Linked DNA regions of Hahella chejuensis KCTC 2396. The protein of the gene in region 1 interacts with the protein of each later gene in a pairwise test. Links are inferred from orthologs where the notes say so. Each region holds a gene or a part of one and is shown on either strand. Other genes may lie near its edges. The genes, in order: HCH_RS04805 and ndk.

What was found.
Region 2: the proteins of HCH_RS04805 (region 1) and ndk interact in binary tests that used the Escherichia coli proteins (3 or more experiments, as listed by UniProt). The link is inferred for Hahella chejuensis KCTC 2396 from one-to-one orthologs.

The regions. Positions count from the first base shown.
Region 1 is NC_007645.1:1,067,497-1,070,608, reverse strand. Bases 142-2,924 are described here. They hold HCH_RS04805 (5-formyltetrahydrofolate cyclo-ligase), read left to right. Parts: upstream 142-1,124; coding sequence 1,125-1,724; downstream 1,725-2,924. Other genes in these bases: ilvA (threonine ammonia-lyase, biosynthetic), read right to left, coding at 2,074-2,924; HCH_RS04810 (cell division protein ZapA), read left to right, coding at 540-827; HCH_RS04815 (TIGR02449 family protein), read left to right, coding at 334-540. Also shown: more of ilvA, read right to left, coding at 2,925-3,112. UniProt on the Escherichia coli protein: Involved in the removal of 5-formyltetrahydrofolate.
Region 2 is NC_007645.1:4,588,910-4,591,942, reverse strand. The notes cover bases 166-2,869. They hold ndk (nucleoside-diphosphate kinase), read left to right. Parts: upstream 166-1,155; coding sequence 1,156-1,584; downstream 1,585-2,869. Other genes in these bases: pilW (type IV pilus biogenesis/stability protein PilW), read left to right, coding at 2,804-2,869; rlmN (23S rRNA (adenine(2503)-C(2))-methyltransferase RlmN), read left to right, coding at 1,655-2,791; HCH_RS19935 (IscS subfamily cysteine desulfurase), read left to right, coding at 166-906. Outside these bases: more of HCH_RS19935, read left to right, coding at 1-165; more of pilW, read left to right, coding at 2,870-3,033. UniProt on the Escherichia coli protein: Major role in the synthesis of nucleoside triphosphates other than ATP. The ATP gamma phosphate is transferred to the NDP beta phosphate via a ping-pong mechanism, using a phosphorylated active-site intermediate.

The DNA.
Region 1 (3,112 bases):
CGCTCTGCTTTAATAAAGCGCTTCAGGCGCAATTGAATATATATGCGACGGCTCAGGCTTTCGCCATCATGTTTTTTACGGTTCTGACGTCAACTTTATCAGGATCGACTCACGCCAGAATAATGCTGTGTATGCTAACATGACGCCCACTTATATCGCCACGCGGGTGCGCACGTTGACCCCCTTACATCGGCGACTTATATTTAATTGGACGCCCATGCGCCTACAGTTTGGTTTTCTAACATTTTTCCACTTTGATTTGCGTCCGTCATAAGCCGAGTCATGTTAGAAAACTCTTCCTGAAGAACCCTGGCAATACCACTGGAAAAACTTATGGATGTTTCTCAGTTGCAGCAGTTAAGCGATAAAATTGACCGCCTGATACAGAAGTGCAAACAGCTCGAAGCAGATAATCAGGCGCTACGCCAGCTGCAGGAAGACTGGCAAAAGGAACGCATGCAACTATTACAGAAGAACGATCTGGCCCGCTCCAAAATCGAGGCCATGATCAGTCGTTTGAAAGCATTGGAGCAACGTTAATGAGTCGCACCAACCATACCGCCACAGTCACTATCCTGGACAAGGAATATCTGGTCGCCTGTCCTCCTGAAGCGCAGCGCCAACTGGAAGACGCCGCGCGGGCGCTGGATCAGAAAATGAAGGAAATCCGGGCGTCGGGTAAAGTTTACGGAACTGAAAGAATCGCGGTCATGGCCGCCTTGAACCTGACTTACGATTTGATGCAGCAAGGACAGAAAACCGAACAGGTTTCTTCCACCCTGAGCACGCTTCATGAAAAGCTGGACGCCGCATTGAGAAATAAATAACTTTACAAAACATACAATTACGTAATCAAAAAAGAAAAAAATATTGAATATTCCCGGTTCACCCCACTGCTTTTTTTACATTTTTCGTTATAATAGGACCCAAGCTCCCTGAACTGCTCGCCAGTCAGATACGTCCTCGAGCCGATGAATTTTATTATTGGTTACCTCCTGCGAGTGATGTGTGCAAGTCCCTCTTGAAGGGAAAGCCTAATTCATTCCAGCGGTTACCTCCTTGAACCAAAGGGTTCAAGGGCCACGTCAGACAGCGGCTGTCTCGGGGAGTTTATTTTTTCTGCTATGAATAAAGCGTCTATTCGTCGCGCCATGCGCAAAAAACGCAGAGCGCTGACACCCGCACAACAACGCAGCGCCGCTTCCGGTCTGCAAAAATCACTCAGCTCAGCCATCCATCTCAGTCGTAGCGCTCGTTGGGGCCTATATCTCGCCAACGACGGGGAAATCAATCCGCTCCCAACTATTCAGCGCCTGTGGCGTAGAAAAAAAGCCTGTTATCTTCCCGTGTTACACCCTCTTTATCACAACCGGCTCTGGTTCGTTCGGTATGAGCCCGGAACCAAGCTCAAACCCAATAAGTACGGCATCCCCGAACCTGTGCTTCGGGGAGCGAAAAGAGTTCCGCCCTGGTCATTGCATGTGGTGTGCTTTCCCTTGGTCGCCTTTGATAAACAGGGGAATCGATTGGGAATGGGTGGGGGCTATTATGATCGCACCTTCGCTGACCGCCGGGTCATTATCAAAAGACCGAAGTTGATCGGCTTCGCTCATCATTTCCAGCAATTCCCAGAGCTACCCCACGAACCATGGGATATTCCACTGTCCGCTGTCGCCACAGACCAACAGTTACATCACTTCAGAAACAAAAAAGCCCTGCGTTAACAGGGCTATTTTCGAATCGTCACGAAGACAGGGACTAATTAACGTCCTCGCCAGCGACGGAAACATATGTGGGCGACGTACGTGCTTCCTTGTGGCCAAAGGTTGTGAAGCCGCTGACGACTAACCCAAGGCAAAATACGATCACAAGCGTAAGCATGACGTCAGGCTTGCGCTTCATGCATCCCCCTAATTTTCATTGGCGTTTTTTTAATTTTATAAATCAGACAAATAGGTAATTGTCTTAACTTGAAATTATAGAAAAGTATTGTAACTCCTGCCTGATTTAAATCAAAGCCTTAAAACACAATAGTGTGACCGTTTCTGCCTTTATATTAAAACCTCTTAATTATCAGGCGCCTAGAAACAGTTTGTAGGCAGGGTTATTGGTCTCCTCCCAATACCGAAAACCAACGGTATCCAGCATCTTCCGGAACTCCGCCACCTCATCATCGTTCACCTGCGCGCCCATTAATACACGACTATAAGCGGCGCCATGATTACGATAATGAAACATAGTGATATTCCAGCGGGCGCCAAACGCCATGAGGAACTTCATTAAAGCCCCTGGACGCTCTGGAAATTCAAAGCGAAAAACCTTCTCGTTGATTAACGCCGGGGAATGCCCGCCCACCATATGGCGGATGTGCATTTTGGCGACTTCGTTATCGGTGAGGTCCAGCACCGAATAGCCTTTCTCCTCCAACGCGCCAACCAGCTCCTTACGCTCCTCCAGCCCGGAGCTGATCTGGACGCCTACGAAAATTTGCGCTTCCGTCGCATCACAATAACGATAATTAAACTCTGTAATATTGCGACGGCTTAACGCCTGGATGAAACGCTTGTAACTACCTGGTCGCTCTGGAATTTTTACCGCCAGAATCGCCTCGCGCTCCTCGCCTACTTCGGTGCGCTCAGTGATATACCCCAGACGATCGAAGTTCATATTTGCGCCGCTTACGATGGCGATCAGGTTTTGATCCTGAATTTTCTCTCTCGCCACATACTTCTTCAATCCAGCGACAGCCAATGCGCCAGCCGGTTCGGCGATAGAGCGGGTATCCTCAAAAACATCTTTGATGCCTGCGCAGATTTCGTCTGTAGAGACGAGAACCACTTCATCCACATACTGACGACAAACTTCCCAAGGCGCTTTACCAATTTGTTTGACGGCGACGCCGTCGGCGAAGATGCCTACTTCCGGCAACGTCACCCGCTTGCCCGCCTTCAACGCAGCGTGAAGACAGTTGGAGTCTTCCGGCTCCACGCCAATAACTTTGACATCGGGACGCAGATACTTGATATATGCGGCGACGCCCGCAATCAAACCACCGCCGCCAACGGGAACGAACACGGCATGTAAGGGGGACGTGTGTTGCCACATAATCTCC
Region 2 (3,033 bases), 3.5 Mb from region 1 along the record:
AAAGGCCGCCATATTATTACCAGCGCGATAGAGCACAAAGCTGTGCTGGACCCCTGCGCTTACCTGGAAAGACAAGGTTACGAAGTGACTTATCTGAAGCCAGGCAGGGATGGGGTGATCAGCTTACAGTCAGTTAAAGATGCATTGCGCGACGATACAATTCTCGTTTCTCTAATGCATGCCAACAATGAACTGGGTAGCGTTAACGATATTCAGGCGATTGGTGAGCTGTTGCGTGGGCATCAAGCTTTTTTTCATGTGGATGCAGCGCAGTCCGTGGGCAAGTTGGCTGTCGATATGAAGACCATGCCAGTCGACTTGTTGTCTTGTTGTGCGCACAAAATATATGGGCCTAAAGGCATAGGGGCGCTTTACGTTCGAAGGAATCCGTTTGTTGGCGTAGACGCTCAAATTCACGGTGGCGGCCATGAGCGGGGTATGCGCTCCGGTACGCTTCCAACTCACCAGATCGTTGGGATGGGAGCCGCCTTTGAGATAGCTGGTCAGGGTTTGGCAGAGGAATCCGATCGATTGACGGAGCTGCGAGATAGATTGTGGCGCGCGCTCTCTGTATTGCCGGAAATCTACTTGAATGGTTCAGAGGCTAATAGGTTGCCGGGTACGTTGAATATCAGTTTCGGGTATGTCGACGGCGAGTCGTTGCTGATGGCGATGCGAGATCTTGCTGTTTCAACTGGCTCTGCTTGCACATCCGCATCCTTGGAGCCCTCCTATGTGTTAAGGGGAATTGGCGTGCCGGATGAGTTGGCGCTCAGCTCCTTGCGTATTTCTATGGGGCGCTTTACTGAAGAAGAGGATGTCAATGTCGCAGCGGATGTCATTATAACCGCAGTGAATAAGTTGCGTGAGCTGTCTCCCGCATGGAGGGCGAAGTCGGGCGATTGATGTCTCAATGGGCCTAAACAGAGGACATTTTTTATTCTCGTTAACAAAAATTAAATGTGCGCCTGATGCAATCAGAGACTGAAGGCGTCAGGCGCCCGCTGTCGCGAATGCCGCTTGCTCGTTACTTACGTCGCGGGCGTTGTTTTCATGGTGGGAGCGGAGTGTAACTTTCCCTGGAACATGCGTATAATCGCCTGTTCAGAATATAAACCTAAAGTTGTTATAACCCTGATTTTGGAGAGCATATCGATGGCCGTAGAACGTACGCTGTCAATCATCAAGCCTGACGCAGTGGCTAAAAATGTAATCGGCGAAATTTATTCGCGTTTTGAGAAAGCCGGTCTGCGTATTGTGGCTGCAAAAATGCTGCACCTGTCGCAAGAGCAGGCTGAAGGCTTTTATGCTGAACACAAAGAGCGCGGATTCTTCCCCGATCTGGTTGCATTCATGACTTCCGGTCCGGTTGTTGTTCAAGCGCTGGAAGGTGAAAACGCCATCGCTCTGAACCGTCAACTGATGGGCGCGACCAACCCTAAAGAAGCTGAGCCAGGCACTATTCGCGCAGACTTCGCTTCTTCTATTGACGCGAACGCAGTTCACGGATCCGACTCTGCGGCGTCTGCTGAGCGCGAAGTAGCATACTTCTTCAGCGAGAACGAAATCTGCCCACGCAGCTGATATAAATTTATCAGTCGAGGCAATTAATTGAGTGCAGCACTATCGCTGCACTCTTTTTAAGAGGTAAAGCATGTCAGGCTCCAGCGCTAAAATAAACCTATTGGGAATGAATCGCTCCGATCTCGAAACTTTTTTCGAGTCACTGGGAGAGAAAAAATTCCGCGCCACTCAACTAATGAAGTGGATGTACCACCTTGGCGTGTCTGACTTTGACCTCATGACGAATATGAGTAAGGCGTTACGGGAAAAGCTGAAAGAAGTAGCTGAAGTGTCCGTGCCTGAAGTTATATATGAAGATATTTCTGCCGACGGCACCCGCAAGTGGGTTATGCGGCTGGCCGGCGGTAATAGTATTGAAACCGTTTATATCCCGGACAATGGTCGGGGTACATTGTGCGTTTCCTCTCAGATAGGGTGTTCCCTGGACTGTAGTTTCTGCTCAACTGGAAAGCAGGGGTTTAATCGTAACTTGAGTTCCGCCGAGATAATCGGTCAGTTATGGATCGCGGCGAGATCTTTTGGCGATTATGACTTGTCCAAAGAGCGCTATGTTACGAACATTGTCTTTATGGGAATGGGCGAACCTTTATTGAATTTCGACAACGTCGTGCGCGCCTGCGATGTCATGATGGATGATTTTGGCTTCGGCATTTCCAAGCGTCGCTTGACCGTCAGCACTTCCGGGCTTGTTCCAGCTCTTGACAAGCTGGGCGACGTTACCGATGTTTCCCTCGCGATTTCCCTGCATGCGCCGAATAATTCGTTGCGAGATGTTCTGGTTCCGGTCAATAAAAAGTATCCGATAGAAGAGTTGTTGGCGGCTTGTCATCGTTATCTGGGTAAACTTTCCGACAAACGTCGCATTACTGTTGAATACACATTGATTGCCGGCGTAAACGACAGCGAAACACACGCACATGAGTTGCGCGACTTGCTGCGCGACTTACCATGCAAAATTAACCTGATTCCATTTAACCCGTTCCCTAATAGCGGTTATGAGCGTCCCTCCCGAAACGCGACATTAAGGTTCCAGAAAGTGCTGAGCGACGCGGGCTATGTCGCCACCGTTCGAACTACGCGCGGCGATGATATTGACGCAGCTTGTGGTCAATTGGTAGGGCGCGTTGAAGACAGGACGCGGAGAAGTCAGAAGTATATTCCTCTGCAAAACATTAATGTTTCCCCTGACGGCAGAGCTTCCGTTTAAACGAACGGATGAATGGGCGTAGTATTCAGATTCCTGAATAAAGCAAGGCTGTTTATAACATTGAAAATAACGCTGGCATTGGTAGTTAAATTGAGAAAAATGGAAAACCTCAAGCGCACTTTTAAAGCAGCAGTAATGTTAGTCCTAATATCTGGAGCTGTTGCAGGGTGCGTAACTACTGTAACTGGACCCTATACCAAAAAGGCGTCGGAAGAGAAGGCCGCTCAACAATATGTCCAGCT